DNA from 4 places in the Dermacoccus sp. NHGro5 genome. Region 1 is predicted to be linked to each of the others. Evidence: riboswitches for the same ligand, from Rfam matches in the RefSeq annotation. Region 1 holds a riboswitch; each other region holds the start of a gene.

Region 1 (2,193 bases):
CCGGGAACAGCCGATCGGAGTCGACCGCGGCGACGACGAGCTCACCCCCGAACACCCGAAGCGCAGGCTCGATGCCGCCGCGGCCGCGGCCGACGTCGTGCGTCGCCATCGCCTGCGTGAGCCGCACATAACTCATGGCGTCGAACCGCGCGACGAGTTTCGCGGCGTGGTGCTCGAGATAGCTCTCGACGGCGAACAGGCCGCCGTCGAGCGTGCGGTCCGCTCCCTGCGACTCGCGCCCGAACCGCTCCTGCAACTCGTGCGCGCTGCGGTAGGAGGTGTGCGCGATCTGGCGGGCGAGCCCGAGCCCCGACGTCGGGAAGACGCCCTGCTCGAGGTAGCCGCCACCCCGGAAATCCGGGTCAGCTTCGATTGCCCGCACCTGCGTGTGCCCCCACGCGATCTGGTCGGCGCCCGCCGCCGCGCAGCTCGCGACGACGAGGGCGCGCTGCACCCGATGCGGGAAGGTCGCCACCCACTCCGCGGCGCGCATCCCGCCGAAGGAGCCGCCGATGACAGTGTGGAAGCGCGCGATGCCGAGAGCGTCGGCGACCCGCGCCTCGGCGCGCGCCTGATCCCTGACGCTGACGTGTGGGAAGCGCCCGCCCCACACCCGGCCGTCTGGTGCGAGCGACATGGGGCCCGTGCTGCCGCGACAGCCACCGAGCACGTTGATCGCCACGACGAACAGCTCGTCGGTGTCGAGGGGCGCGCCGGGGCCGATGAGACCAGGCCACCACCCCGCCGTCGGCTGCCCGGGGCCGACCGGCCCGACGACGTGCGAGTCTCCGGTCAGGGCGTGCTCGACGAGGACGGCGTTGCTCGCGTCGTCGTTCAGCTCGCCCCAGCACTCGTACGTCATGACGACGTCGGGCAGGGCGGCGTCGTTCTCCAGCGTCAGGGTGCCGATGTGGACGGCACGTGCGTGCGGGTTGAACCCGTCGTCGGTGAGGGGCGCCGCGGAGTCGGCCACGGCGAGGCGACGGTGCGAAACCATGACGTCCTCGATTCCGAGGTGGGTCGCAACCCACCTCTCGCGCTTGCCGCCCACGGGCGGCCCTGTCGTCACCCGGGGCACCCCGCCGCGAGGGAGGGTTGCCGCTCAGCAAGCCGGGGCTTGTGTCGCTGAAACTCTTGACCTGCGACACAGTAGGCGGCCCTGCCCGCGGCTTCCATCGCCCGCGCGGCGACGTCCACGATGTGGCGCGCTCCCACAACCGGCACGCTCGTCAGGCGACGGAACTCTGCCGAGCCTTCGTGTGGAGCGCACCGACGGCCTGCTCGTACGACAACCCCGTGCCTGTGATGTCGCGCAGCAGTTGCCCCAATGACGTCCGTCCGATGCGCAGCGACGCCGCGGCGCACGCACCGGCTCCTCGCAGGTCGCCTTCGCGCCAGGTCGCGGCGGCCTCGAGGGCCTTCCACGCGGCGCGGCCGTGGCGCGGCACGAGCGGCAGCCAAGTTCGCAGGCACGCGCTCGTCATCAGCGGGCCAGGCTCGCCGAGCGGCGTGCCCGGGCTCAGCAGACGGAACAGTTCGGGTGCGACGCACAGGAGGATCTCATCGCGCGTCGGGCCGTCGACGACAGCGTCGGCGAGCACCTGCAGGTCGGCGCTGCGGGAGCGTCGCCGGGTGCCCGACGCGGTGTCGGGGACGTCGCACAACCGTGCCCAGGCGGCTCGGACGTCGACGACGCTGGGAACGGGGCGCGCGGTGGCGGCCATGGCCTCGCCGCCGCGGCGGACGTCGCGAAGCTGCTCGCGGGTCTGCTCTGACAGGGACGGGATCTCGTGGATCGCGCCGTCACAGCAGCCGAGCTCGCATTCGATGGCCCACCAGTGCTCGTCGCTGGCACCGAGGACGTGGTGCAGCGGCACGCGGCGCTCGATGCGTTTCGCGAGGGCCGCGATGTCGACGCGGCCCGGCTCGCAGCGATAGGCGATGGCGATGGCGGCCTGCGCACCCATCGTCGCGCGCCGCTCAGCGACGACGTCGAGCATGTGCGCCGTCTCCCCGTCGCACGCATCGTCCGCCCAGCCGAGCACCCCCGCGAGCGCACCGTCACGTTCGAACAGGACGATGACGGCGCCCGCCCCCTCGGAGCCGACGAGATCGGGAAGGGCTGCCACCAGGGCGCTGAGGCCCTTGAGTCGTGTTGTTGTCTTCATGCCCCCAGCGAAACCCATGACGCCA
Region 2 (2,193 bases), on a different contig from region 1:
GCATCGGCCAAGCCGGAGCCGTTCACCGATCGCTATGTCTTCCCCGACGGCGAGCTCGCCTCGCCGGGGCGGCTCATCAGTGAGTGCCACGACGCCGGTTTCGAGGTTCAGCATGACGAGAACCTGCGCCTGTCGTACGCCTTGACGCTGCGCGACTGGTGCCGCAACCTCGAGGCGAACTGGGATTTCTGCGTCGCCGAGGCGGGCCTTCCGACCGCGCAGGTGTGGGGCATCTACATGGCCGGTTCACGCCTCGGGTTCGAGGAGGGCTGGCTGCACCTGCACCAGGTGCTCGCCACGAAGACGACCGACAACGGCGACAACGGCGGCTACCCGCTGGGCTCGCACTGGGCACGCTGAGCTCTCACTGGCCGTGCTGAGCGGCCGCCCGTTGCCCGTCCAGACGCAGGCGACGCGCAATCATGACGGTGGGGTGATGCCGACGAGCATCGCCGCCACCGTCATGATCTGTGTCCACGCGAACGCGTTCTGGAACGAACTGTTCGCGATGACGACGGCCGCGGAGCGCAGGTTGAACGCGAGGATTGCGGCGCTGGCCCCTGACGCGTGGCGTGTGCGCGCCCAGTAGACGAGAGCGCCGACGCCCGGCGCGAGCAGCGACCACATGTACGCGCTGAAATCGCTGCCACCGTGCGACTTCACGAACTCGACCGTGACGATCGACCCTCTGATCTCGAACACGGTCAGGGCGATCATGAACCATCGATCACCGCTGCTCACCGACGGGGGAGTGCTCCACGAGCGTTCTGCTCTCAGTGTGGCCGCCCGGGTGCGGCGGGGCCCCTGACGAATGTCACGGTGTGGCCGCCGTTGATGCATAACTCGACCTTTATGTTTGGCCAGTGCTACGTTATGCGTGGGTCACGAGCCCCGGCGCGAAGTCTCGGCTGGCCGGGCGGCAACCCCCATGCGAACGCACACGGTGCGTCGGGGTGCCCCGAGTAACGACCCGGCCGCCCGTCGACCGACGCGGCGGCAAGCGCAACGAAGGGTCTGCCATGACACTCCTCGACACCACGCCCGACGCGAACGTCGACTCCGCGCGCGGCGCACCGACGGGTGTTCCGACGAGCGCAGCGGCGCGCCACGGCGGCACCGTCGCGACGCCCGGGCTGCGCATCGAACGCCTCGGCCCGGCGTTCGGCGCAATCGTCCACGGCGTCGACCTCGCGCAGGTCGACGACGCGATAGCGTTCGACCTGCGCCGCGCGCTGCTCGCGCACAAGGTGCTCTTCTTCCGCGGTCAGGACGCGTTCGACGACGACGCTCAGGTGCGCCTCGGCAACCTGCTCGGCGAGCTGACGGCGGGTCACCCCGTCGCGAGCACGCACGAGCGCAAGGAGATCTACTCGATCGACTCCTCCGACCCCGAGTTCTCGTTCTCCGACGAGTGGCACACGGACGTCACGTTCATGAAGGAGCCGCCGGCCATCAGCATCCTGCGCGCCGTGACGCTGCCCGACTACGGCGGCGACACCTCCTGGGCCGACGCTCAGGCGGCGTACGACTCGCTGTCGAAGCCGTTCCGCGGCCTCGTCGACCAGCTCATCGCCGCCCACGACGGCAACCGCGAATGGGGCGCGTACCTGCGCAAGCATGGTGGGCAGGAGTGGAACGGCAAGGTCGTCACCGAGCTGCCCGTCGTCGAGCACCCCGTCGTGCGCGTCCATCCCGAGACGGGACGGCGTGGGCTGTTCGTCAACCCCGGTTTCACCTCCCACATCGTCGGCGTGTCGCAGGCCGAGTCGCGGGCGATCCTCGACGTGCTGTACGCGCACCTGACGCAGCCCGAACACACGATCCGCCACCGTTGGGCGCCCGGCGACGTCGGCATCTGGGACAACCGCGCGACGTCGCACTACGCCAACCGCGACTACGTCGACGCCAACCTTGGCCCGCGTGCCATGAGGCGCGTGACGGTCGGTGGCGACAAGCCCGTCGGCGTCAACGGCCTGACGGGTGGCGCAGCTGCCTGACGGTGTGAGCTGACATGACGCGGTGCGGGTCTCTGGGGCCCGCATCGCGTCGTCATGTACCCCTCTGCGATTTTCGTCCCCCTTCGCGAATCCCGTCCACATCGGCGAATCCTGTCCCCATTCGCGATTTTCGTCCCCATCGGCGATTTGCGTCCACATTCGTCCAGCCGGCCGTCGGGAAAATCAGTCGCCGGGG
Region 3 (2,193 bases), on a different contig from region 1:
CTACTGGACGACGCCGCAGCAGGAGCGCGCTGCCCGCGAGACGTCCGCGCTCTTCCAGGAGGCACTCGACGACGCGGGTCGCGGCGCCATCACGACCGAGATGCGCCCGGCGGACGAGGCGGGCCCCTTCTGGCCGGCGGAGCTGTACCACCAGCAGTACCTGTCCAAGCACCCTGGCGGCTACTGCAACCACGGCTTCAAGGGCGTCACGTGCCCCGTCGGCGTCGCCGACCTGCCCGCGCAGACGGACGTCCTCCCGCCACGCTGACGACGACATGCACGGCGGCCGCTGAGCCGGTGGCCGATCAACCGGCCACCGCGGCGCACCGGCCGTCTCAGCGCACCTGGAAGGCCCGGCTCGTTCCGGTGTAGGCACTGACCTTGCCGTTCCAGCCGTTCTTCCAGTTGCCCTGCTGCACGAGGCGATACGTGCCTGCGGGCGTGCCGCGACGTATGCGCCACTCCACGGTGCATCGCGAGTACGAGACGCCCTCGCGCGACCAGACGTACGAGGTGTCCCAGTCGTGGTCGTCGAGGACGTCGACCCACGACGAGCCGACCTGACGCTGCACCTTGACGAACGTGCCCATCGTGCGTAAGTCATTCTTCGGGTGGCCGCCGCGGAAGACCGCCCGCACGCTCGAACCAGCCGAGCACGTGGCGTCCGGCTGGGTCAGGACGTCACCGAAGTGCTGCCCGGGTGGGACGTCGTCGAACACGACGCCGGGGCCCTCGGCGCGTGGCCGACGTCACACTCATCACCCACCTAGACGATCGTCCAAGCTGTGTGAAGAAATCACTCACCCGAGCCTCGACGGCGAAAGACGCCGCATCAGCCACGCCGCGTGTCGCACGTCACAATCTTCGCCCACGTCTCATCTCCAGTGCCACGACTTGACGCTTTGTCGCGCGCGGCTCTAATCTCGCTGCTGGTCAAGAGATCCGATGCAAAGCCCTGGCTGGTCGGACGGCAACCCTCACACGCGTGGCGGGGTGCTCCAGGTGATGACCCGGCCGCGTCGACCACGCGGCAAGCACGCTCGGCACCCAACGTGACGGCATCCTCGTGAGCCTTCCGTTGCGCTGCCCAGGCCCCGAAAGGCATGCCCCGCACGACACCGCGCACCGCGCCCCACCCCGGCGCCCCCGCCTTCGCGCTGACTCCGCGCATCCGCGCCAGCTCCGCGCATTCGCATCCTTGCCGCCTCACCAGGAGAGATCATGACCGACAAGCACACCCCCGCCGACGAGACCTCGACGCCCGCCTCGTCCACGCATGACGCCACGAGCGCCGAGAACGGCGCGACCGCCCTGCCCCCGAAACCGAAGAACAACACCGGCAAGTACGTCGCGATCGGCGCCGGCGTCCTCGTCGTCGCGCTGGCCGCCGGCATCGGGGCCAAGGTGCTCGGCGGGAGCAGTGACGACAAGCTGACCCACCTCAAGGTGGGCACGACGGAGGCGTCGGACCCGTACTGGAACCAGCTCGTCAAGGTGGGCAAGGACAAGTACGGCCTCGACATCGAACCGGTCAACTTCTCTGATTACACCCAGGCCAACCCCGCGCTCTCCGAGGGCCAGGTCGACCTCAACCAGTTCCAGCACCTGCAATTCCTCGCCGACTACAACACCAAGGCGAAGCAGAACCTCACGCCCATCGGGGCGACGTACATCGTCCCGCTGGCGCTGTACTCGAAGAAGCACACGAGCGTCGGCCAGTTCCCCCAGGGCGGCAAGATCGCCATCCCCAACGATCCGACGAACCAGGCGCGCGCCTTGCTGCTGCTGCAGAGCGCCGGACTGCTGAAGCTCAAGGGTGGTGGCACCTCGCTGTCGACCCCGGCCGACATCGACGCTGGCGCCTCGAAGGTCACCGTCACAGCGGTCAACGCCGAGCAGACCGCGGCCGCGCTGCCGTCCGTCGACGGCGCGATCGTCAACAACAACTTCGCCGCGGACGCGAAGCTCGACCCGAGCAAGGCCCTGTTCAAGGACGACCCGCATGCGGCCTCGTCGAAGCCGTACATCAACGTCGTCGTCGCGCGCGCCGCGGACAAGGACAACGCCGACTACGCCAAGTTCGTCAAGGCCTACCACGACCCGAGCGTCGAGAAGCTCATCGAGGAGCGCACGAAGGGCACGAGCGTCCTCGTGAACAACTCCGCCTCCGAGCTGCAGGGCATCCTCGCGAAC
Region 4 (2,193 bases), on a different contig from region 1:
TCAGCACCGAGGTGCAGGACGACGGCGTTCGCGACCGGTTTGGACGGGCAGGCGATGCAGCGCTCGCGCTGATCGAGCGCCCAGATGACGTCGTCGCTCATGACGCACGCTCCGCATCGCGGCGGGCGTCGAGGCCGAACGGCGCCACACGCTGCATGTGACGTTCGTCCGGCGGGCCGAAGCCGGCCCGTTCGTACAGCCTGCGGGCACGCGGACGGGCGTTGAGCATCATTCGCGCGACGTCGTGCGCGTCGGCCCAGGCGTCGACGATCCGCAGCATCCGCTCGGCCAGGCCCTGGCCGCGCGCCGACGGCGTGACGAAGACGACCGCGATGTAGAGCGACGGCTGCGCCGGCCGAGCCAGCGCCGGGGGCCGGTGCACGAGCGACGTCTGCACCATGCCGAGAGCCGTCCCGTCAGCACTCGAGGCGAGCCACGTCGGCAGATCGTCGTAGTGCGCGAGCCAGTGATCGGCATACTCGGTGATGAAGCCGGAGCGGTTGCTCTCCCCCGCCTCGAGGTCCATCTGCAGACGCAGCGCCGCGCAGGCGAACGCGTCTTCGCGGCGCGCGCGGACGATCGTCGGTGTCATGGCAACAGTCAAGCACGGCATGAGGGTCGTCGCCCGTAGGCGCGTCGCGTCAGCACGGGGCCGCGACCGGAATGTGAGACAGCATTCCCGCCTGATGACACCACCCGGCCTAGAGTGGCCGCAGGTCACGAGCGCCAGCGTCAAACCCCGGTTTGCTGGCCGGCAACCCTCCCACCGCGGCGGGGTGCTCCGGGTGACGACCTGGCCCGGCGCCGAGCGCGTCCGGGCAAGCGCGGAGGGATTCCCCTTCGGGCACCACACGTACGGTGCGCCGCCCGTGCGTCCACGCACTCCTCAAGAGGGACATCATCATGAGCTCCGAGAACTGGGCCTTCGAGACCAAGCAGATCCACGTCGGCCAGAACGTCGACGGCGACACCGGCGCCCGGGCGCTGCCGATCTACCAGACGACGTCGTTCGTCTTCGACTCCGCCGAGACCGCGGCCAACCGCTTCGGCCTGTCGGATCTCGGCCCCATCTACACGCGCATCGGCAACCCGACGGCGCAGGCGGTCGAAGACCGCATCGCCGCGCTGGAGGGCGGCGTCGGCGCGTTGCTGCTCGCGTCGGGTCAGGCGGCGACGACGTTCGCCATCCTCAACGTCGCTCAGGCCGGCGACCACATCGTCGCCTCGTCCGCGCTGTACGGCGGCACGTACAACCTGCTGAAGTACACGCTCAAGCGACTCGGCGTCGAGACGACGTTCATCGACAACATCAACGATCTCGACGAGTGGCGCGGCGCCATCCGCGACAACACGAAGCTGCTGTTCGGCGAGACGCTGAGCAACCCCGACCAGAAGGTGCTCGACGTGCGCGGCCTCGCCGACATCGCGCATGACGCCGGGGTGCCGCTGTTCGTCGACAACACCGTCGCGACGCCGTACCTGCTGCGCCCGATCGAGCATGGCGCGGACGTCGTCATCCACTCCGCGACGAAGTACCTCGGGGGGCACGGGACGTCGATCGCCGGCGTGCTCGTCGACGCCGGCACGTTCGACTACGCCGCCGACCCGGCGAAGTTCCCGCAGTTCAACGAGCCGTCGGAGAGCTACCACGGTCTCGCGTTCGCCCGCGACCTCGGCGTCGGATCGCCGCTCGGCGCGAACCTCGCCTTCATCCTCAAGGCGCGCGTCGAACTGCTGCGCGACCTCGGCGCGGCCGTCTCCCCGTTCAACGCGTTCCTCATCGCGCAAGGCCTCGAGACGTTGTCGCTGCGTGTGGAGCGACACGTGGAGAACGCGAAGAAGGTCGTCGAGTTCCTGAAGTCGCAGCCGCAGGTCGAGACGTTGTTCTACGCCTCCGACCCGTCGAGCCCCTACAAGGAACTCGCCGACCGCTACCTGCCCGCCGGCTCCGGCGCCGTGCTGTCGTTCGAGATCGCCGGTGGCGTCGAGGCGGGCAAGAAGTTCGTCGACGCCCTCGAACTGCACTCGCACGTCGCGAACATCGGTGACGTCCGTTCCCTCGCCATCCATCCTGCGTCGACGACGCACTCCCAGGGCAGCGACGAGGACCGCCGCGGCGCCGGCGTGACGCCCGGCCTCGTGCGGTTGAGCGTCGGCATCGAGAACTCCGCCGACATCATCGCCGACCTCGAG

The links. Region 1 has a riboswitch for S-adenosylmethionine ahead of J4Z35_RS11560 (homoserine O-acetyltransferase). Riboswitches for the same ligand answer to the same signal wherever they lie in the genome.
Region 2: linked by a shared signal. The riboswitch ahead of J4Z35_RS04890 (TauD/TfdA family dioxygenase) and the one ahead of J4Z35_RS11560 (homoserine O-acetyltransferase) in region 1 are both predicted to bind S-adenosylmethionine.
Region 3: linked by a shared signal. The riboswitch ahead of J4Z35_RS10920 (MetQ/NlpA family ABC transporter substrate-binding protein) and the one ahead of J4Z35_RS11560 (homoserine O-acetyltransferase) in region 1 are both predicted to bind S-adenosylmethionine.
Region 4: linked by a shared signal. The riboswitch ahead of J4Z35_RS04120 (bifunctional o-acetylhomoserine/o-acetylserine sulfhydrylase) and the one ahead of J4Z35_RS11560 (homoserine O-acetyltransferase) in region 1 are both predicted to bind S-adenosylmethionine.

Annotation. Positions count from the first base shown of each region.
Region 1 is NZ_JAGEKQ010000026.1:126,817-129,009, reverse strand. Features, by position in the region: gene J4Z35_RS11560 (homoserine O-acetyltransferase) at 1-997, opposite strand, end outside; SAM riboswitch class IV at 1,032-1,140, opposite strand; gene J4Z35_RS11555 (hypothetical protein) at 1,230-2,168, opposite strand.
Region 2 is NZ_JAGEKQ010000008.1:151,816-154,008, reverse strand. Features, by position in the region: gene J4Z35_RS04900 (cyclopropane-fatty-acyl-phospholipid synthase family protein) at 1-360, shown strand, start outside; gene J4Z35_RS04895 (hypothetical protein) at 421-717, opposite strand; SAM riboswitch class IV at 881-1,009, shown strand; gene J4Z35_RS04890 (TauD/TfdA family dioxygenase) at 1,020-1,997, shown strand.
Region 3 is NZ_JAGEKQ010000025.1:7,341-9,533, reverse strand. Features, by position in the region: gene msrA (peptide-methionine (S)-S-oxide reductase MsrA) at 1-268, shown strand, start outside; gene J4Z35_RS10925 (neutral/alkaline non-lysosomal ceramidase C-terminal domain-containing protein) at 336-719, opposite strand; SAM riboswitch class IV at 932-1,043, shown strand; gene J4Z35_RS10920 (MetQ/NlpA family ABC transporter substrate-binding protein) at 1,222-2,193, shown strand, end outside.
Region 4 is NZ_JAGEKQ010000007.1:67,170-69,362, forward strand. Features, by position in the region: gene J4Z35_RS04110 (hypothetical protein) at 1-101, opposite strand, end outside; gene J4Z35_RS04115 (GNAT family N-acetyltransferase) at 98-592, opposite strand; SAM riboswitch class IV at 716-831, shown strand; gene J4Z35_RS04120 (bifunctional o-acetylhomoserine/o-acetylserine sulfhydrylase) at 904-2,193, shown strand, end outside.